Regions from separate parts of the Pantoea sp. F_5 genome, predicted to be linked through region 1. Evidence: predicted binding sites of a transcription regulator. Region 1 holds the regulator's gene; each other region holds the start of a gene.
The links. The regulator PurR, encoded in region 1, represses purine synthesis genes. The targets are predictions, from matches to a motif close to CANGCAAACGTTTGCNTG.

Region 1 (5,177 bases):
ATCAGCGACTGCAGTTCACCACGCTGTAACATCTCAACGATGATATCGCATCCACCGACCAGTTCACCGTCTACCCACAGCTGCGGGAAGGTAGGCCAGTTGGCATACTTTGGCAGCTCTGCACGAATGTCCGGGTTCTGCAGAATATCCACGTAAGCAAAACGCTCACCGCAGGCTGACAGTGCCTGCACCGCCTGTGCAGAGAAACCGCAGCTTGGCAGTTTCGGCGAACCTTTCATGTACAGCAGGATCGGGTTTTCTGCGATCTGGCGCTGAATTTTTTCTACAGTACTCATAATTGCCTTCCTTAATTCGTTACTTCGTGTTTGTTTATTGTAGCGACTTCGCAGCGTGACTGAAAACGAGATTTTACCGCTGTCCGATTAAATCGCCATCATTGTTAAGTTCCGCTTCCGGACGCCTGAACGCCTGATTATTAACAGCGGGTAACAGTTTAATAATTCGTAATAATTTCGTTGATATAAGACGCTGAAAATGTTCATTTTCAGCGCGATTGCGTAGATTGCAAAGATTAATATTAAAAGGCATTACAGTTTTTAAAAGAACTGAACTAGAATGGCCTGGGCACTGATCCTGGATCAGATTAATCTCAACTTTGTCGCGGTGCGTAGTGGCCCTGACAACTTAACTAATCAACGGACTATGCGTTTAATCATTACGCTTTTCATGCTGGCCTTTGCGCAACTGTTTTTCAACGTCGCTGCTGCTTCCCCGCACGCGCCGGTGAACGTGAGTACGCATAAAGCAGAAAAAAAGAGCGCGCGCGACGATGAGCGCCGCAAGCGTCGCCAGGTAAAAACGGTGACCAAAAAAACTCGCCTCAGCCCTGTTCAAAAACTTAAAACGAAAAAACAGAAAAAAGTCGAACTCACTGCTCAACAGACGCCAGCTAAGAAGACCTCGCTTAAAACCGCCCGTATCAGCAAAAATAAAGAAAAAAAACGCTATGGTCATCAGCGCCTGCTGAAAACCGCTGAGGTCACCACCAGCGAACCTGGCACGATTAAAATGAGCAAATCTCACCGTCAGCGCTACCAGAAAGCGCGCGAAACCGCGATGACTAAGCTGATGGGACAGCTGGGTAAACCTTATCTGTGGGGCGGCACCTCACCACATACTGGTTTCGATTGCAGCGGTCTGGTCTGGTATGCCTATAAAGATCTGGTGAAGTTCAAGATCCCGCGTACCGCTAACGAGATGTATCACCTGCGTGACGCTGCGCCAATCAAGCGTGAATCGCTGGAGAAAGGCGATCTGGTCTTCTTCCGCATTAACGGCCGCGGTACTGCGGATCACGTCGGCGTTTACCTGGGCAATGGCAAGTTTATTCAGTCGCCACGTACCGGCAAAGATATTCAGATCAGTGCATTAGGGGAAGACTACTGGCAGCGCCACTATATTGGTGCGCGTCGTGTGATGACGCCGAAAAACATTCGCTGATCAGCACTACAGTTCGAAAAAAGCCGGGATAATCCCGGCTTTTTTATTAGTGCAGAATGGCAGTAAAACTAAAGGCCACAATCATCAGCAGACAGCCGACAGTAGTCATCAAAGCCAGTTTCAAATCAGTACTCATTACCTGCTCCTTAGTCACACACTTTGTAGGGATATGGCATTTTCCCACATGACCTGGTAAAAATCTCGTTTTATCCGTTCAGCCTTGTTAGAATCCCGCCTTTGTTGCGCAACGCGCGCAACCCTGATTCCGTTTGCGCATCTTTTCAGGCGTTTTTTCTCCGCCAGCAGCCTGTTTACCGGCCAGAAAAACCGTATTTTTGCGGAAAATTCCCTGAGAAGACGCAAACGTTTAACATTACGCTTATCATAGAGTTAGGTAAGCAATGGAGTCCGATTTTCATGGCAACAATTAAAGATGTGGCGAAACGCGCTGGCGTCTCAACGACCACCGTTTCGCACGTCATCAATAAAACCCGCTTTGTCGCTGAAGAGACGCGCGAGGCGGTCTGGCAGGCAATTAAAGAATTGCACTACTCGCCGAGCGCTGTCGCGCGCAGCCTGAAAGTAAACCACACCAGGACGCTGGGTCTGCTTGCCACGTCCAGCGAAGCGCCCTATTTCGCTGAAATTATTGAGGCGGTTGAAAATCACTGTTTTGATAAAGGTTATACGCTGATTCTGGGGAATGCGCATAACGACCTGCAAAAACAGCGCGCCTACCTCAGCATGATGGCGCAGAAGCGCGTCGATGGCCTGCTGGTGATGTGCTCTGAGTATCCGGACGATCTGCTGCAGATGCTGGAAGAGAACCGCAATATCCCGATGGTGGTGATGGACTGGGGCGAATCGCGCGCAGACTTCACCGACACGGTCCTGGATAATGCTTTCCAGGGTGGCTATCTGGCGGGACGCTATCTGATTGAACGTGGACACCGTGATATTGGTGCGATTCCCGGTCAGATGGAGCGTAACACCGGCGGCGGACGTCATGCCGGCTTCCTGAAGGCGCTGGAAGAAGCGGGTATTCAGCCACGCGCGGAGTGGATTGTGCAGGGTGACTTTGAGCCGGAGTCGGGCTATCAGGCGATGCAGCAGATCCTGTCGCAAAAGCAGCGCCCGACCGCCGTGTTCTGCGGCGGCGACATCATGGCGATGGGGGCCATTTGCGCCGCCGACGAAATGGGTCTGCGCGTGCCGCAGGATATTTCGGTTATCGGTTATGATAATGTGCGCAACGCACGCTATTTCGCCCCTGCCCTGACCACGGTGCATCAGCCTAAAGCCCAGTTGGGTGAGAAGGCGCTGGATATGCTGCTCGACCGCATTACCAGTAAGCGCGAAGTGTCACAAACGATTGAGGTCCATCCGACGTTGATTGAGCGGCGTTCAGTAGCTGATGGTCCGTTCCGCGACTATCGCCGCTAATCCTCGCTTAACCACTCCTGATTAAGCGTTCGCGCATCACCCAGATAGCTGAGCAACCAGCCTGTCGCCGGTGATGCGCGATCCTCTGCCCAGCTAACGCAACAGGGACTGTCCGGAAATGCCACCGGCAGCGTCAGCTCCACCAGCTCGCCAGTGTCGAGCAGTGGCCTTGCCAGATGACCCGGCACCATCGCCACGCACAAGCCCGCCTGCACGCACTCCAGTCCGGTTTGCCACTCCGGCACCACCAGCCTGCGCTGGTTATCCAGCGTCCATGTCATTCGACGCGGTAGTGCGCGTGATGTATCTTCCAGTACCAGGGACGGCCAGCTACGCAGCGTGTCGTCATCTATCTTGCTCGCCTGCGTCAGAGGATGATCGGGCGCGACCACGCAGCGCCAGTTGAGCGTACCCATATCACGAAACGCAAACCGTCCCCCCACCGGAATCGCCTGCGTGGCACCAATTGCGACTTCCACCCGGCCATCGGCCAGTGCATCCCAGACACCGTTAAACACTTCGTAGCTGATGATCAGTTCCATATCGGGGAAGTGGCGATAGAAATCTTTGGCCAGCTGTCGGGTACGCTGAGGTTTGGCAATACGGTCAACAGCAATGCTGAGCTGCCCGCGCCAGCCGTTGGCCAGCTGCTGACACTGCCGCCGTGTGGCAAGCATTTTTTTGATGACGCTGCGCCCTTCCCGGACAAAATGCTCCCCTGCAGGCGTCAGCACCACTTCACGATGCTGGCGTTCGAACAGCGGCACCGCCAGCCAGTTCTCCAGCTGACGCACTGTATAGCTGATGGCAGAAGGTACCCGATGCAGCTCCTGCGCGGCTGCGCTGAAGCTGCCTCCGCGGGCAACCGCGTCAACGACCTCTAATGCATATTCTGACCACATAATCTGCCTTCAAAAATTTTAACAGCAACCGGCAAATATTACCGTTTCACAGCGGCAAACGCACCTTTTACACTCTGCCGCGTTTATCCTGCAAAAATGAGAATGAGATGCTGTCGAATAAAGGATTTATGCCCTATCTTGCCCTGCTGAGCATGCTCGGCTTTTTAGCCACTGACATGTATCTGCCCGCCTTTGGTGCGATGCAGCAAACATTTAACACCTCGCCTGGTCTGATCAGCGCCAGTATGAGTCTGTTCCTGGCGGGCTTCGCCGTAGGTCAGCTCTTCTGGGGACCGCTTTCCGATCGCATCGGCCGTAAACCCGTACTGCTGGCCGGACTGGCCATGTTTGGCGTCGGCTGTGCGGGCATGTTGTGGGTGAATGATATTGCTCTGATGCTGACGCTGCGCTTTGTGCAGGCGATAGGCGTCTGTGCTGCGGCCGTGAGCTGGCAGGCGCTGGTAGTGGATCGCTACCCCGCCGCGCGCGCCAACAAAGTCTTTGCAACGATTATGCCGCTGGTTGCGCTCTCCCCGGCGCTGGCCCCGTTGCTGGGTGCCTGGCTGATCGGCCATTTCCACTGGCGTTCGATTTTCCTGGTGCTGACGCTGATTGCGGTGGCGTTGATTCTGACCACGCTGCGTTTGCCCACAGTACGCCCGGAAGCACGTGAAAAAGGAGCACAGCCCGGCTTCCTCACTCTGTTGAAATCCCGGGTCTACAGCGGCAACGTGCTGATCTACTCCGCCTGTTCTGCCAGTTTTTTTGCCTGGCTGACCGGCTCGCCGTTCATTCTGGCGGATCTGGGCCTTTCGCCCGCCGATATCGGCCTGAGTTATGTGCCCCAGACGCTCGCCTTTTTGATTGGCGGATTCGGCTGTCGCGCCATGCTCAACCGCTTTCATGGCGCTCAGCTGTTACCGTGGCTGCTGGGCATTTACAGCCTGAGCATTCTGGCGCTGTTTGCCGTAGCACTGTCAGGCAACAGCATGCTGGTGAGCCTGATGGTGCCGTTCTGTGGGATGGCGCTGGCTAACGGCGCAATTTATCCGATTGTGGTTTCCAGTGCGCTGACGCCCTTCCCGCACGCCACCGGTAAAGCAGCCGCATTGCAGAACACCTTACAACTCGGACTCTGCTTTGCTGCAAGCCTGGCAGTCTCTGCCGGATTAACCCAGGCGCTGTTTACCACTACGCTGATAATGACGGTAACGATTCTGCTGGCGCTACTCGGTTACGCTCTGCAGCGTACCGCAAGCGCACAAACTGTTGTTGCCTCTCCGCAACCTGCCTGCCAGGATAATCACTGATACACTGACTTTTTCGTTAGCCTCCTAACAATAAGTCATTGAATATTGACCCGCGTGAGCA
Region 2 (5,177 bases), 330 kb from region 1:
GAGAGGGAGAAGTGCGAGAGGGGAGAAAAGATAAAAAAACCGGGTGGCGACACCCGGAAAAAAAGCACAGTGGCGGTTAATCAGTAATGAACCAGTCGTCAGCGCTTTCCCACGTCTGCTGCAGGATTTCGCTGATCTGGTCGCGCGTCTCTTTTCCACCGCCCAGCACGCTGAGATTGTTGGCACTGGCGTAACGTACCTTGACGTGATTGGTCGAGTCAGGGAACTGTTCGTCGATGCGGCGCGATAATTCATCGCTTAACGCTTCAATCGCGCCAGCAGGAAGAGGTCGGGTATTGGATACGGTAATTTCAACGCGCATAATAGCCTCCGATTAAGATACTGTATATATTTACAGTATCATTGAGCCGGAGGCAAGTAAAATTATGCAATGCGCCAGTTCAGCGTTTCACCGGCCAGGAACGGCACCAGTGAGTGGCTGCCGAGTGCAATTGACTCTGGCACCTGCCACGGCTCACGCACCAGCGTGATCGTCCCCTCATTCAGCGGCAGGCCGTAAAAACGCGGGCCATTTTCAGAACAGAATGCTTCAAAATGTTCCAGCGCGTTCAGCTCTTCAAAAACGGTGGCGTAGGCGGGCAACGACGTCGGTGCATTAAATACGCCCGCACAGCCGCAGCTGGACTCTTTGAGATGACGCAGATGCGGCGCGGTGTCGGTGCCAAGGAAGAAGCGTGGATTCCCGCTTGCCACCACTTTACGCAGCGCTTCCTGATGCACGTTGCGCTTAAGGATTGGCAGACAGTAGAGGTGCGGGCGAATACCGCCCACCAGCATGTGGTTGCGGTTAAACATCAGATGCTGCGGGGTAATAGTTGCGCCCAGTGTTTCACCGGCATCGGCAACATATTGAGCGGCATCCTGCGTCGTAATGTGCTCCATCACCACTTTCAGTGCCGGAAACTGGCTGCGTAGCGGCACCATCACGGTTTCAATAAAGCGGGCTTCACGGTCAAAAATGTCGATATGCGCATCAGTGACTTCACCATGGATCAACAGTGGCATACCGATCTTTTGCATCCGATCCAGCACGCGAGCAATGGACGCGATGTTGGTCACGCCATGGCTGGAGTTGGTGGTGGCGTGCGCCGGATAGAGCTTCGCCGCGGTGAACAGACCGGCGGTGAAACCGCGCTCAAGCTCATCAGGATCCAGCGAGTCGGTCAGGTAGCAGGTCATCAGCGGCGTAAAGGCGTGATCGGCGGGTAGCGCCGCCAGAATGCGATCGCGGTACGCTTCACCGGCCGCCACGCTGGTTACCGGGGGCACCAGGTTTGGCATCACAATGGCACGACCATTCACCGCGCTGGTATAGGGCAGGACCGTTTTGAGCATCTCATCATCACGCAGATGAATATGCCAGTCGTCAGGGCGACGCAGGGTAAGTTGCTGAGGTTGTGCTGTCATCTGTGAAGCTCCGGCAGAAAGGAAACAAAAGGCATGTTTTGGCCGGGGTCTAAGCATAGGGATTCAGGCAACCGTTTGCACCTGCTTTTTATGCCGCCAGAGAAAATCCGCGCCGGATGGCGCGGAAATCGGGATTACTGCGTAAAGGGAATGACCAGTTCGCCAGGCTTCACTTCCAGTCCTTTGGCAAATTTCTTCGCCAGCGACTCGCCTTTGCTGCGGTCTGCGCTGAGCACATAGGCGGGTTTTTGATCAAAATAACTTTTCAGCGACTGATTCAGATAAGGCGTCAGTGTCTTCATGATGGATGCCATTTTTTCCGGGGCCACCTGGGCGTCTACAATCTCCAGATCGCGCAGATAAATTGCGCCCTGCTGCTGATCATAAACCGGCTGAGCACGCATTTTCAGCTGCATATCGGCCTGCTGCGGGCCAAACAGTGAGGTAACGTTGATTTTTGCATTACCGGAGAGCGTCACTTTACCCGGTTCTTCGCGACCAATCTGACTGGTCAGGTTGTTCAGCACGATGTGTGCGTTAACCAGCCCGGAAACGCCAATATCTTTCTCGTAGTTATTGTGCTTCTGCAGCGCCTGGTTTACTTCCTGTTCGCTGATGGTGTATTGCGTCAGTTGATTACATCCGCTAACCAGCAGCGCCATCAACAGGGCAGTCAGCCCGAAAAAAGCCTTTTTCATCGATCTTTATCCTGAATATCAGAGCCAGTAAACAGGCCATAGCCTGCCTGAATGCGTGGCGGGTGTCATCAGGAAAGGGATGAGAAACGCCGCAGCGTCTCTCATCTGGGGCGGGACTAATGCGCTATCGAAGAGAGCAGATTAACCTGAGTCTGTTTCGCCATGTTATCGCGGTAGTCCGCGACCCGGCTCGGCCAGTCGATTCCGGCGACCAGCGTCAGAGAGCGGAGTAGCGGGAAGAGATTAAAATCATCTTGCGATAGCTCGCCGTTTACCGCATTGGGCTGAACGATTAATTTGTCCAGTTTGCGCAGATCCTCACTTACATTCTTAATCAGCCCGGCCGAGTGGCTTTTCAGCGTCTCAAAATCACCGATACTCGCCTGTTTTTTGCTGCGGAAATAGTCACGCGCCTCAGGCGTCGCGAACTCGGCAAACGCCGCTTCGGCAATGCGCGGCAGCAGCAGTTTATTGACATAGCTGTTCATGTGACGCAGCCAGTCGCCAATTGCCGGGTTCAGCGCGCCAGTGATCAGCGGCGCGCCATCCTGCTGATCGACGTAATGCACGATCTCCATGCTCTCAGGCATTGCGCTGCCATCCTGCTTTTGCAGAATCGGTGCCATTTTCTGCCCGATCAGTCGTTTTGGCGTCTCTTCATCGTCGTTGAGCATCACCACCAGCTCAACCGGCTTATTTTTCAGACCAAAAATCATTCGCGCTTTAACGCAGAAAGGACAATGGTCATAGATATAGAGTTTCATCCTGATCTCCCGGATTTTTACAGGTTTAGTGTTTAACAGAGTGAATCAATTCATCCTGTTTCGGGCGCGTAAAAAGTATGGAAGAGATTACCCTGCAGGGCAAACCTGCCAGCCAGCATGTGTGCTGTAGTAGGACAAACCAACTGTTCGCCGCTGTGATAACAGAGCAAAATCAACCTCTTTAAAGCTAAACTGCTGTAACGTTTTACCGCAGCCCAGGCGGCGGTTATAGTGAAAGCCGGGTAATGACGGCTATCACTCACAGCCATTGATTTCAGGAGTCAGGATGTTTGGCTATCGTTCTGCCGCGCCCCGGGTGCGATTAACCACCGATCGTCTGGTGGTCCGTCTGGTTCACGAACGTGATGCCTGGCGAATGGCAGATTACTATTCGGAAAACCGACTGTTTTTAAAACCATGGGAGCCGGTGCGCGACGATAGCCACTGCTACCCTTCGGGCTGGCAGGCGCGCCTCGGGCTGATTTCCGACATGCACAAGCAGGGAACGGCCTTCTATTTTATTCTCATGGACAGCGATGAAACCGAAGTGCGTGGCGTGGCGAACTTCAGTAACGTGCTGCGCGGTTCCTTTCACGCCTGTTATCTCGGCTATTCACTGGGTGAAAAGTGGCAGGGGCAGGGGCTGATGTTCGAAGCCTTGCAGTCGGCTATCCGTTATATGCAGCGCCAGCAGCATATTCACCGCATCATGGCGAACTACATGCCGCACAACCAGCGCAGCGGCGATCTGCTGGCGCGACTCGGTTTTGAGAAAGAGGGTTACGCGAAAGATTATCTGCTGATCGACGGACGCTGGCAGGATCACGTGCTGACAGCCTTAACTCTGCGGGAATGGACGCCTGACCGGCGTGGACAATAATGAGGACGTGAGCATGAAGATGGCTTTATCAGCGCAGGCGTTGCGCGTGCTGGGCTGCCTGCTGGAGAAGCAGGTCACCACGCCAGAGCAGTATCCGCTATCACTGAATGGCGTGGTGGTGGCCTGTAATCAGAAATCGAATCGCGAGCCGGTGGTGGAGCTGAGTGAAAGCGAGGTACAGAATCAGCTCGATCAGCTGGAAAAGCGTCATCTGGTCACCGGCAGCAGCGCCGCCGGACAGCGGGTGGTAAAATATGAGCAGCGTTTTTGTAACTCCGCGTTTGGCACACTGAAACTCAACAGTGCGGAAGTGGCTCTTCTCACCCTGCTGCTGTTGCGTGGCCCCCAGACGCCAGGCGAACTGCGAACCCGCAGCGGTCGCTTGCATGAGTTCAGCGATGTCGGCGAAGTGGAGCAGACGCTGGAAAGCTTGATGCAGCGTGACGACAGTGCACAGGTCATCCGCCTGGCGCGTGAACCGGGCAAGCGTGAAAGCCGCTTTATGCATCTGCTGGGCGATGAAGATGATGCACGTCAGGCTGCCGACGCGCCTGACGAGCAGGGCGATCTGGCGGAGCGCGTCACTACGCTGGAACAGCAGGTCGCAGCACTTCAGGCGCAACTTACCCAATTGCTGCAACCGGAGAGCTGAGATGACATTACGTATAGGCGTGGTGGGATTGGGTGGTATTGCGCAGAAAGCCTGGCTGCCGGTGCTGTCGGCCGCGACGGACTGGACACTGGTGGGGGCGTTTTCCCCGAATCAGGCCAAAGCCCGCCCGATCTGTGACAGCTATCGCATGCAGTGCTTTGGATCACTGAATGAATTAGCCTCAGCCTGCGACGCGGTATTTGTCCACAGCAGCACCGCCACCCACTATGAAGTGGTCAGGGCGCTGCTGCTGGCAGGAAAAGATGTCTGCGTCGACAAGCCGCTGGCTGAAACCCTGGAACAGGCTGAAGCGCTGGTGGCGCTGGCAGAAAAACGTCAGCGTAAACTGATGGTGGCATTTAACCGCCGCTTCGCGCCGCGCTATCAGCAGCTGCAGACGGAGATGGCTGATGCCGCCTCTCTGCGGATTGAAAAGCACCGCAGCGACAGCGTCGGGCCACGGGATCTTCGCTTTACCCTGCTTGATGACTACCTGCATGTGGTGGACACCGCGCTCTGGCTGGGCGGCAAGCCTGTTCGCCAGGTTCACGGACGCATTGATACCAATGAACAGGGGCAGATGCTCTATGCCGAACACCATTTCGCTGTTGAAGGTCTGGCGATCACCACCAGTATGCACCGGCGCGCAGGCAGTCAGCGCGAGCGGGTCAGCGCAGTGTGTGACGGTAAGTGCATCGACATCAGCGAGATGCGTGACTGGCAGGAAGAACGCAGTGATGGCCTGCTTATCACCC
Region 3 (5,177 bases), on a different contig from region 1:
TTCATCGCGAATACCCGCTGGTTAAGGTACGCATCGTTGAAGGCCAGCTGGTGTCGATGGTGCATGAACTGCGTCAGGGGGCGCTCGATTTCACCATCAACACCTACGATCAGAGCCATCTCGATCAGGAGCTGATGTATGAAAGGGTAATGGAGCGCGAGTATAAAGTGGTGGTGCGTAAAGGCCACCCGCTGGAAAAGGCCCGTTCTCTGGCGGCGTTACAGCAGGCGGACTGGACGATGCCAACGCCGAAAGGGAGTTACTATCGCCTGCTGCACGATTTGTTTGGCGAGCGCGGCATGGCACCCAAAATCGTGGTGACCTGTGAAACCTTTATGGCCTGCACCAGCCTGGTGGCGCAAAGCGATTTCATCAGCATTCTGTCGGTCGACGTGATTGACGATCCCATTCTGGGGCGGTCGCTGGTGGCGCTGACGCTCGACGAGCCTCTGCCGAAAGCGATCTTCTACCTGATCCAGCGCAAAGACACCGCGTTGACGCCGATGAGCAGTTATATGGCGCAACTCTTTCGGCGTTATTGTCATTAAAATCAGTGAGTAAAGCCGATCGTCTACACTGTAGAGGTACTGTAAAAAATCCACCCGACAAATAGAGGTTACGATGCAAGTCAGTCCTTATCTGTTTCTCTATGGCCGTTGTGAAGAGGCTATCGACTTTTACCTGCAGGCGACCGGGGGAGAGCTGCTCTCCAAAATGAAATTTGGTGACATGCCGGATCAGGGTGAGCAGGTCGGCGATCAGTCCGCAGCGCCGCAGCCGCCAGAAAAGATCATGCATGCCCAGCTGCGTATCGGTGACGGTGAGCTGATGCTGAGCGACGGCAACACTGAGAAGCCGCCCGCGTCTGAACATGCCGGTTACGCGGTCAGTCTTTCTACCAATGATGTTGAAGAGGGCAAAGCCTGGTTTGAGAAATTGTCGGCAGGCGGCAAGGTGACAACGGAGTGGCAGGAGACATTCTGGTCGAACGGATTCGCGATGTTCATTGATAAGTTCAACATTCCATGGCGCATCAACGTTGAGAAGCCACAGGAATAACCGAAGGTAAGATGCAGGACTGAGTTGTTAAACCTGCCTCTCAAAAGCTGGCCTGGAGGAATTAACGCCCCAGGCCAGTTTTCCTGCGCAACGGGCGCTTTTTTCAGCCGCCCGTTATCATTATCAGAAGTTATAACCCGCCACCAGGTAGTAACCCCAGCCAGTCGATTTCACTTCAAATGGTCCTTTGCCGAAGTTCAGCTCCTGACCATCTGCCCACTGTCCGCCGTTGTGGAAGTAACGCGCCACCGCAGAAATATGCCAGTGATCGTAACCCAGTGACAGAATGTGGCTGGAGGCGATGGAGTTGCTGGTACGTGATGAACCGCCTTTCTCGTTGAGGTCAGAACCCCAGTCGAAGTTGGTGAAGCCCACATAGCCCAGATTACCGCCCCACAGCTGGGTGATAGGCACGAAGTATTTCACCTTGAAGCGATAGCCATCCCAGCTGTTTTCGTTCGCCGCGCCATAGTTTTCCCACTGATATTTGGCATAGACGTTCAGCGACAGGCCGACATCGCTATGCGTATCGATATCGGTGCCCAGACCCATATACCAGGTATTCTGACGGTTGTCGCTGTTGCGGCCCATATCGTAGATATAGTTATTGGCGAAATACCACTCCTTGAACGGACCAAAAGCCAGGCTGGTGCCGGTCAGTTTGTCGATAGAGAAGCGCGGTTCAATCTCCATAAACATCGGTGAACCGTGGTCGAACACGCCGTTGGCATTGCTGTTGCCCACGCCGAAGAAGTTAGGCACGTCCAGATAGCCATAGAAATCGAACCACTCTTTCTTCGCAAACGCTTCATATTCCAGATAAACGTCGTTGTTAAACTGCGGTCCGAAACGCGTGTGGTAGCTGCCTACCACGTTAACGCTCTGATGCCACCAGTCGGAGAGGTACTGCGGATCGCTTTCAGCAGCCTGCGCAGCACCACTCAATGAACATGCCAGCACGGCACCTGCTATCAACGTTTTAAATTTCATTATCATCAGCCACATGCTTTTGACCGCCGCACAGCAGACGCAGTCAGAGAGAAGTCGGTCCCTGGAGGGGAGTGAGGTATTCAGCAAAAAACAGCCAGTTCTTCAGCCCGCGTAGCGTGCCTGTAACAGATCGATAGAAAATAGATTTTGCTCACGTTTGTCAAAAAGTGTTGCATTACAATTCAGCTAAAATGTGATGCGCTTCACAATAATGACCGGGATCGAACGGAACCAGGCAACCGTTTACGTTGTCTGGTTCGTGATCAAACAGGCGGGATCAGGGAAGGGTGACGCGAACCTGCAAACCACAAACAGCCCCCTGTGGCGTCAGGCAGTTGGAAAGGGCGACGTGAATCTGATGTTTCTGTGCGACGTTACGCACAATGGAAAGTCCCAGCCCGCTGCCCTGGGCTTTGACATCAGGCGAACGGGTAAAACGGTCGAACGCGCGTTCGATAAAGGATTCCGGCATGCCCGGTCCATTATCGACAATATCGACCACCGTTTTGCCCGCGACCCGATGCAGTAGCACATCGACCAGGCTGCCTTCCGGCGTGTGCAACATAGCGTTACCGATCAGGTTATCGAACAGGCTGCGCAATTCGGAACGGCTGGCCTGCAGACGGTACTGCGTTGAGCCATTAAAGCCGATATCAATGCCGCGTTTGTCCGCCACCACCATCAGCTGCTCAATGCTCTCTTTCAGCAGATCTTCCAGCTCAATATGCTCCACACTGGCCACCACGCTCTGGTCATCCTGGCGTGAGACATTGAGTAACTGTGTGACCAGGTGCCGGGTACGCGTGACGCCCGCTTCCAGCTGGCTGAACTGACGGCTCGCTTCGCCGGGCTGGATGTGCTGACGCAAATTTTCCAGTTGTAACGTCACCGCTGTTACTGGTGTACGCAGCTCATGGGCAGCATCTTCCAGGAACTGACGCTGCGACGACCAGGCGTCACGTAGCTTACTCAGCAGCGAGTTGTAAGCGGCTACCAGCGGCAGAATCTCATCCGGTAAGCCCTCCGGTGAGACATTATGTGGATGATGGGTTTCCTGCGCCGCAATCTGCCGTGAAGCGACCTGCAGATCGCGCGTGATCTTACGCACCACCAGCCAGATCACCAGCAGCGACAGCGGCATCATCAGGATCATCGGAATGATCGCCGACAGCGCCCGCTTCACCATCGAGGCTTTCATGTAGCTGAGGTTGTGCATGACCTGGATGGTTTTAATCTCGCTGCCGGGCATGCCGGGCCGGGTAAAAATACGCCATTCGCAGTCGTCGCACTGTCCCACATGCACATCGTGATACCCGCGCTGATTTTGCAGCGGGGCCTGCAACTCCGGCCATGAGCTGGCCCGCAACTGGCCCTGATCGTCCCAGAGCTGAACCACAAAGGCGCTCTTTGCCTTGTCCGGCGCGATAAGCATTGGCATCAGGGCGGGCATCTGTTTATTGGTGGACCAGGCATCAGCGATTTTTGCCAGCTGATCGTCCTTCATTGTGCCGACCATATCGCCGTAGCAGCTGAAAAAATACCAGGTGACGCCGCCGATCATCAGCAGATGAATAATCAGCAGGGTAGAGAGAAGTTTGTTGCGCAGTGAGCGCATAAAGGTGAAAGGTTTCATATTGCCGGAACCCGCCAGCCCAGTCCGCGCACGTTACGGATCACGTCGTTGTCCAGCTTACGCCGCATCCCGTGGATCAGCACATCGACCGCGTTGCTGCTGACTTCATCGCCCCAGCCGTAGATACGGTTTTCCAGCTGCTCACGCGACAGAATAGCACCCGGCCGCTCCAGCAGCGCGTAGAGCAGGGCATATTCCCGTGCCGTCAGCTGCTCGCGCTGGCCTTTGTAGAGCACCTCGCGGGTCATCATATCCAGTTGGACATCGCCGCTGCCCAGCACCGAGTCTGCTGCACCGTGGCTGCGTCGCGTAATGGCGCGCATCCGGGCCATCACTTCCTGGAGATCGAACGGTTTAAGCAGGTAGTCGTCCGCACCGCTATCGAGTCCCTGTATCCGCTGCGCGACCGTGTCGCGCGCGGTAAGAATCAGCACTGGCGTCGCGTCGCCGCGGCCGCGCGCCCGGCGCAGCACCTGCAGACCGTCATCGCGCGGTAAGCCGAGATCGAGTAGCACGCAACTGTAGCCGCCTTCGCTCCAGGCATTTTGGGCATAAACGCCATCGCGCACCCAATCTACTGACCAGCCCGCGCCCTGCAGTGCCTGCTGCAGGTTCGCGCCGATCATTTCATCATCTTCAACCAGTAACACGCGCATGGCTGATCTCCTTCATAAAGATAAGAGAGAGTTTACTCACCAATTGTTAGGCCAGAATTATCCTTCCGCCGTCATACTTCGCACTGTCGCGGCGTTGGCTGCTTTTGCTCACCCCAGTCACTGACCAATTTCAGCTCCTGGGGATTCGCGCATTTGCCGCCTTGCTACAGCACGAATTATTTTGGCGGACCGCGGCCGTCATACTTCGCACTGTCGCGGCGTTGGCTGCATCTACAGTGCTCAATCAGAACCCTACCCGTATTCACCAAATTAAACGAGGGCAAAACCACATGTTTCAGGATGAAATTTTGATGTTTTCATTATTAAGTAAACACTATCCAGAATCTGCAGGAGTTATTTAATTACACAATTACATTAAAATAATTTTTATTAAATATGGACTTCATTTTCGATAATCAAATTCAGCGCAAAAATGTTAAAACTATGCAATGAAAATTAACTCTGCGAACGAATTGTGCTCGATATCACAAAATTACATAAATATTAATGTTCTTGCAAGATAAAAAGACAGGCAGGAGCTCAAAAACAACCGTTTATCTCCATGAATCTATTTGATATTAATTGTTTTTTGCTGAATTTTATTAAGGATAATAAGTATTTGATCATAAAAAACTGAATTGATATAAAAGTGCTGGCAATAGAGATTGCTAAAGATAAAAAAACAGAAGGAATTTGTTAAATGAAAATATTAGAAAATAATCAATGTCTTTTAGTTACAGGTGCAAGCGGTGCATATGACCCTGCCTATGCTGGAGCGTCTTCTTATGCGAGCCAGCATGGTAATAAGTTGGGTAGTTCCAGTAATCTATTTGGACCGA
Region 4 (5,177 bases), on a different contig from region 1:
CAGGCGGGCTTCACGGCGTTTCTGATTGGCACTGGCATGGGCATGACCAGCACCACCTTCCTGGTCTCAGTGCAGAACCAGGCGGACTACCAGATTCGCGGCATCTGTACCGCGTCTATCATGTTCAGCCGGATGATCGGTTCGGCGGTGGGCACGGCGATTATGGGCGCGGTGCTGAATCTTAATCTGCAGTGGCGACTGCCGCAGGTGCAGGATCCGGTGCAGCAGATCATGTCTGAACCCAGTCGCCAGCAGTTGCAGCCAGAAACCCTGCAGCATATGGTGGCGGCGATAGCCGCATCACTGCACTGGGTGTTCGTGGTAGCACTGGTGATTGCGCTGTTTGCGGTGGGAGTGGCATGGATGATGCCGCGTCAGCGGCCGGAACAGTCGGACTAAGTGGCAGGGCGACAGGATGTCGCCCTGGTTTGACGCTTACTACTGTGCTGGCGCGTCCTGAGAACTGCCGGCACTGGCCGGGACGCTGGCTTCATCGTCACGGCCTGTACGCTTGTAAACAATCTTTTGTGTGTCGTTTTCACAATGTCCGACGACCTGACCACCCGCCTGATCAACCTGATCATTGGCAACGATATCGAGACTAAAACCCGATTCAGGTACACCGTTCTGAATAATCTTCTGGCTGATATCGGCTTTTACCGATTCGCAGGATGCCTGCGCCATCAGCGGCAGAGCTAAAAACGCCGCGCTTAACAAAACCCTCTGTAGCTTCATCACGTCTTCCTTATGTTAGTCGTCCGTCATTACTATAGCTCAAATTTACGGCGCTACCGGGCGACCTGAACGGCGATCCAGACAACGCAGGGTGTTAGGTTCCCAGTAGGCGTTGAGATTGAGGCTCTGCTCGCACTTGTCGCGGGTATCAAAGGCGCGATCGGTTTTATCAAACTCTTTTTCGACGCGGGTATTCACTTTGTGGCGCAGCATACGCGTGTCATTCCATTGCTCTTTGTCCTGACGCGCTGCTTCATTGCTCAGCGCAGAACTGCCATCTTCAATGATCAGACGATTAGTATTCGCAGTGGCAGTCACAGCTGCTGTGGAAAGCAGCACCATCAGCACGGCAGGGATCATTTTTTTCATCACAATTTCCTTTAGTTAACGCAAACATCGCCATCCGGGACGGCTGTTGCAGCGAGTACTCATAGTATATCATCGCCGTTTCTTTGCTCACCAGCGGTGAGTCGTTTGTTTATGTTCAGGAGAGGTAAGCGTGCTGATTAAGACCGCCTTGCTGTTTTTTATAACCGCGCTGGCGGAGATTACCGGCTGCTTTCTGCCGTGGTTGTGGCTGAAGAAAGGGGGATCGACGTGGCTGTTACTGCCTGCAGTCGCCAGTCTGGCGCTGTTTGTCTGGCTGCTGACGCTGCATCCGGCTGCCAGCGGACGGGTGTATGCCGCCTACGGTGGCGTCTACGTGCTCACCGCACTGCTCTGGTTACGGGTGGTGGATGGTGTGAAGTTAAGTGCGTGGGACTGGAGCGGGGCATTGATTGCCTTAAGCGGCATGCTGATCATCGTCATGGGCTGGGGACGCGGTTAACGCCAGCCATAATGGCTGGCGCGGCAGAGGCTTACGGCTTATGCACTTTAAGACCCGCCAGCGTCTGGCTGACCGGCATCATCTCCAGGCTATTGATATTGACATGCTCAGGCAACGTGGCGACCCACCAGACCGCTTCTGTCACATCTTCCGGCGTCAGAGCAGTAGCACCTTCATAGACCTGACCGGCTTTGTCATCATCGCCTTTAAAGCGCACGTTAGAAAACTCGGTGCCGCCAACCAGACCCGGCTCAATGTCGGTAACACGTAGCGCGGTGCCGTGCAGATCGGTACGCAGGTTCAGGCTGAACTGACGCACAAAGGCTTTGGTCGCTCCGTAAACGTTGCCCCCGGCATACGGCCAACTGCCGGCAATGGAACCGATATTGATGATATGACCCACATCCCGCTCCACCATCTGTGGCAGCAGGGCGCGGGTCATATAGACCAGCCCCTTGGTGTTGGTGTCGATCATATTTTCCCAGTCTTCAACGTTAGCTTTGTGCGCAGGCTCAATGCCCAGCGCCAGACCGGCGTTATTGACCAGCACGTCGATATTGCGCCATTCCGCCGGTAACTGCGCCACCGCCTCTTCAATAGCGGCACGGTTACGCACATCCAGCTGTACGGTATAAAGATTGTCGCCCAGCTCATCCTTCAGCGCTTTCAGACGTTCAGCGCGTCGTCCGGTGGCAATTACTTTGTGACCGTTCTTAATAAAGCGGCGGGTGATGCTTTCACCAAAACCGGCAGTCGCGCCGGTGACAAAAATAATCATCTCACTGTTCCTTATGCCATTTTCAGAGTCGATGGCTTCACCATAGCATTTCATTTCTGCTTCTGCGCGTGGAAAAGTAGCCTGGCCTGTAAACGTATTTTAACGGGTATCCCGCTGCGCCTTTTCAGGGCAGCCTGCACCGTAAAAGGGCGGATTATCGGGTGGCAGGCCATACTCAGGTTAACCTATCTGCGCGATATCGAATCGCAACCGTTTGCATCGGCTCCGCAAACGGTTGCGACGCTATCAAAGGCCACCTTTGTTGCGCAACGCTCACTTTATGTCATTAATATACTGATATTTAAGCGCTTTTTTTGTATTTCAGATCTGGCATGCAGGTTGCAGGGTTATTAACAGAGAATCATCTGCAGATAATTAATCGCGCTTTCAGAAAGGACATACCATGCTATCAGCAACCGATACGGCGATACGCGCCAGCTTTTTTGACTTCACTGGCGTGGTGGATCATCCCGATGACCTGACCGGAAAGGCTCGCTACCTGGAGGATGGCCTGCTGCTGCTGCGCGACGGACACGTAATTGGGCTGGATAGCTGGGAGAACAGCGAGGCGAAGCTGGCGGGACAGCCTGTTATCGATCTGCGCGGCAAATTGATCGTGCCGGGCTTTGTCGATACCCATATTCACTATCCGCAGACGGAAATGATTGGTGCCTTTGGCGAACAGTTGCTGGAGTGGCTGAATCATTACACCTTCCCGGTCGAAGCGCAGTATCACTGCCCGGATCACGCCGCAAAGATGTCCGCCTTTTTCCTGCATCAGCTGCTCTCCAACGGCACCACCAGCGCGCTGGTGTTTGGCACCGTGCATCCGCAATCGGTGGAGGCGCTGTTCAGCGCGGCTGAAGCCCTGAACATGCGGCTGATTGCCGGCAAAGTGATGATGGATCGTAATGCGCCCGACAATCTCATCGAAACCCCTGAACAGAGCTATCAGCAGACGCGAGCGCTGATTGAACGCTGGCACAAGCGTGGACGGCTGAATTATGCCCTGACGCCGCGCTTTGCGCCGACCTCATCCCCGCAGCTGCTGGAGAAAGTGCAGCAGCTGCGTCAGGCATTCCCGGATACCTGGCTGCACACCCATCTCAGCGAAAACCCGCAGGAGGTTGCCTGGGTGAAAGAACTGTTCCCGGAGCGCGAGGGTTATCTGGATGTTTATCATCATCATCAGCTGACCGGTCGCCGCAGCGTCTTTGCGCACTGTCTGCATCTGGAAGAGCAGGAATGGCAGTGTCTGCACGATACCGATTCCTCCATTGCCTTCTGTCCTACCTCAAACCTGTTCCTGGGCAGCGGCCTGTTTAACATCAAACGCAGCTGGCAGCAGGGCGTAAAAGTGGGGATTGGCACCGATGTTGGCGCAGGCACCACCTTTAATATGCTGCAGACCCTGGGCGAAGCCTACAAAGTGGGCCAGCTACAGCACTACCGGCTCAGCGCCGCTGAAGCCTTTTATCATGCCACGCTGGGCGGGGCGCATGCGCTGGATCTCGACCATGCGATCGGGAATTTCAGCGTCGGTAAAGAGGCGGACTTTGTGGTGCTCGATCCGGCGGTCTCTGCGCTTCAGCAACTTCGCATCGGCAACAGCAAAGATATCTGGGAAAAACTGTTTGTCTTAATGACGCTGGGCGACGACCGCAACATTGCCCAGACCTGGGTCGGTGGTCGTCCGGTCTGGCAGCGCGATGCACAGGAGCAAGCCGCATGATTCAGTTTCTGTTAAATAACCAGCTGGTCAGCGAAGATGCGCTCGACCCGAATCTCACGGTGCTCAACTACCTGCGCACTCGTCAGCATCGGCCTGGCACTAAAGAGGGCTGCGCCTCCGGCGACTGCGGTGCCTGCAGCGTCACGCTGGGTAACGCTGTCGGCGGTGAGATGCAGTATGAAACGGTTAACAGCTGCCTGACGCTGGTCTCTGCGTTACAGGGCAAACAGCTGATCACGGTTGAGGATCTGCGTCACGGTCGCGCACTGCACCCGGCGCAACAGGCGATGGTCGACTGCCACGGATCGCAATGCGGGTTCTGCACGCCAGGCTTTGTGATGTCGCTGTTCAGCCTGCAAAAAAAGGCGGCGGGCTGGGATCGGCATCAGGCGGAAACCGCACTGGCGGGCAACCTCTGTCGCTGCACCGGCTACCGGCCAATTATGGCTGCGGCCGAACAGCTCTGCTCGCAGCCGATCACTGACCAGTTTGATCATGGCGCTGCTGCCACGGTGCAGCGGCTGGCGGCGCTGGCCACCCCCGAGATGCAGGAGATAGGCGATGAGGGTCGCCGCTGCTTTCTGCCTAAAACCCCGTCACAGCTGGCCGAAATCTATCTGGCGCATCCCGATGCGAAGCTGCTTGCGGGTGGCACCGATCTCAGCCTGCAGATCACCCAGCAGCATAAAAAAATACCACTGCTGATTGCACTGGAGCAGGTTGCCGCACTGAAAGTCTGCAGCGAATTTGACGATCACTTTCTGTTGGGTGCAGGCGCATCGCTGCAGCAGGTCAGCGAGTTTCTCGCCAGTCGCATTCCCGGCGTCAGTGAGATGCTGCAGCGCTTTGCTTCACTGCAAATCCGTTTACAGGGGACACTCGGCGGCAACATCGGTAACGCCTCTCCGATAGGGGATGCCTCGCCGGTGCTGCTGGCCCTCAATGCCAGCTTGCTGCTGCAGCGCGGAGAGCAGCAGCGCAGCCTGCCGCTGGATCAGTTCTTTACCGGCTACCGGCAGACGCAGCTGGAAAAAGGGGAGTTTATCCGTGCCATTCGCATCAATAAAGTGACGGTGTCACCTGATTTCGTGGCATGGAAAGTC

Region 2: a site for PurR is predicted at 1,493-1,510, ahead of pyrC (dihydroorotase). Genes of this name have one in related genera too.
Region 3: a site for PurR is predicted at 2,282-2,299, ahead of F3I44_RS12715 (nucleoside-specific channel-forming protein Tsx). Genes of this name have one in related genera too.
Region 4: a site for PurR is predicted at 2,546-2,563, ahead of guaD (guanine deaminase). Genes of this name have one in related genera too.

Annotation. Positions count from the first base shown of each region.
Region 1 covers NZ_VWUO01000002.1:455,017-460,193, reverse strand. Annotated here, with positions in the region: gene F3I44_RS04665 (Grx4 family monothiol glutaredoxin) at 1-299, opposite strand, end outside; gene F3I44_RS04660 (C40 family peptidase) at 664-1,461, shown strand; gene F3I44_RS04655 (YnhF family membrane protein) at 1,508-1,597, opposite strand; gene purR (HTH-type transcriptional repressor PurR) at 1,879-2,904, shown strand; gene punR (DNA-binding transcriptional activator PunR) at 2,901-3,806, opposite strand; gene punC (purine nucleoside transporter PunC) at 3,914-5,116, shown strand.
Region 2 covers NZ_VWUO01000002.1:124,574-129,750, forward strand. Annotated here, with positions in the region: gene dinI (DNA damage-inducible protein I) at 77-322, opposite strand; gene pyrC (dihydroorotase) at 385-1,428, opposite strand; gene F3I44_RS03085 (lipoprotein) at 1,563-2,126, opposite strand; gene grxB (glutaredoxin 2) at 2,243-2,890, opposite strand; gene rimJ (ribosomal protein S5-alanine N-acetyltransferase) at 3,177-3,770, shown strand; gene F3I44_RS03100 (DUF480 domain-containing protein) at 3,784-4,422, shown strand; gene F3I44_RS03105 (Gfo/Idh/MocA family protein) at 4,424-5,177, shown strand, end outside.
Region 3 covers NZ_VWUO01000008.1:132,825-138,001, reverse strand. Annotated here, with positions in the region: gene F3I44_RS12725 (LysR family transcriptional regulator) at 1-548, shown strand, start outside; gene yjdN (VOC family metalloprotein YjdN) at 622-1,059, shown strand; gene F3I44_RS12715 (nucleoside-specific channel-forming protein Tsx) at 1,183-2,049, opposite strand; gene F3I44_RS12710 (HAMP domain-containing sensor histidine kinase) at 2,327-3,682, opposite strand; gene F3I44_RS12705 (response regulator) at 3,679-4,338, opposite strand; gene F3I44_RS12700 (hypothetical protein) at 5,039-5,177, shown strand, end outside.
Region 4 covers NZ_VWUO01000004.1:135,020-140,196, reverse strand. Annotated here, with positions in the region: gene F3I44_RS07295 (MDR family MFS transporter) at 1-399, shown strand, start outside; gene F3I44_RS07290 (DUF1161 domain-containing protein) at 439-735, opposite strand; gene F3I44_RS07285 (DUF1283 family protein) at 781-1,104, opposite strand; gene F3I44_RS07280 (YnfA family protein) at 1,238-1,564, shown strand; gene ydfG (bifunctional NADP-dependent 3-hydroxy acid dehydrogenase/3-hydroxypropionate dehydrogenase YdfG) at 1,596-2,342, opposite strand; gene guaD (guanine deaminase) at 2,746-4,074, shown strand; gene xdhA (xanthine dehydrogenase small subunit) at 4,071-5,177, shown strand, end outside.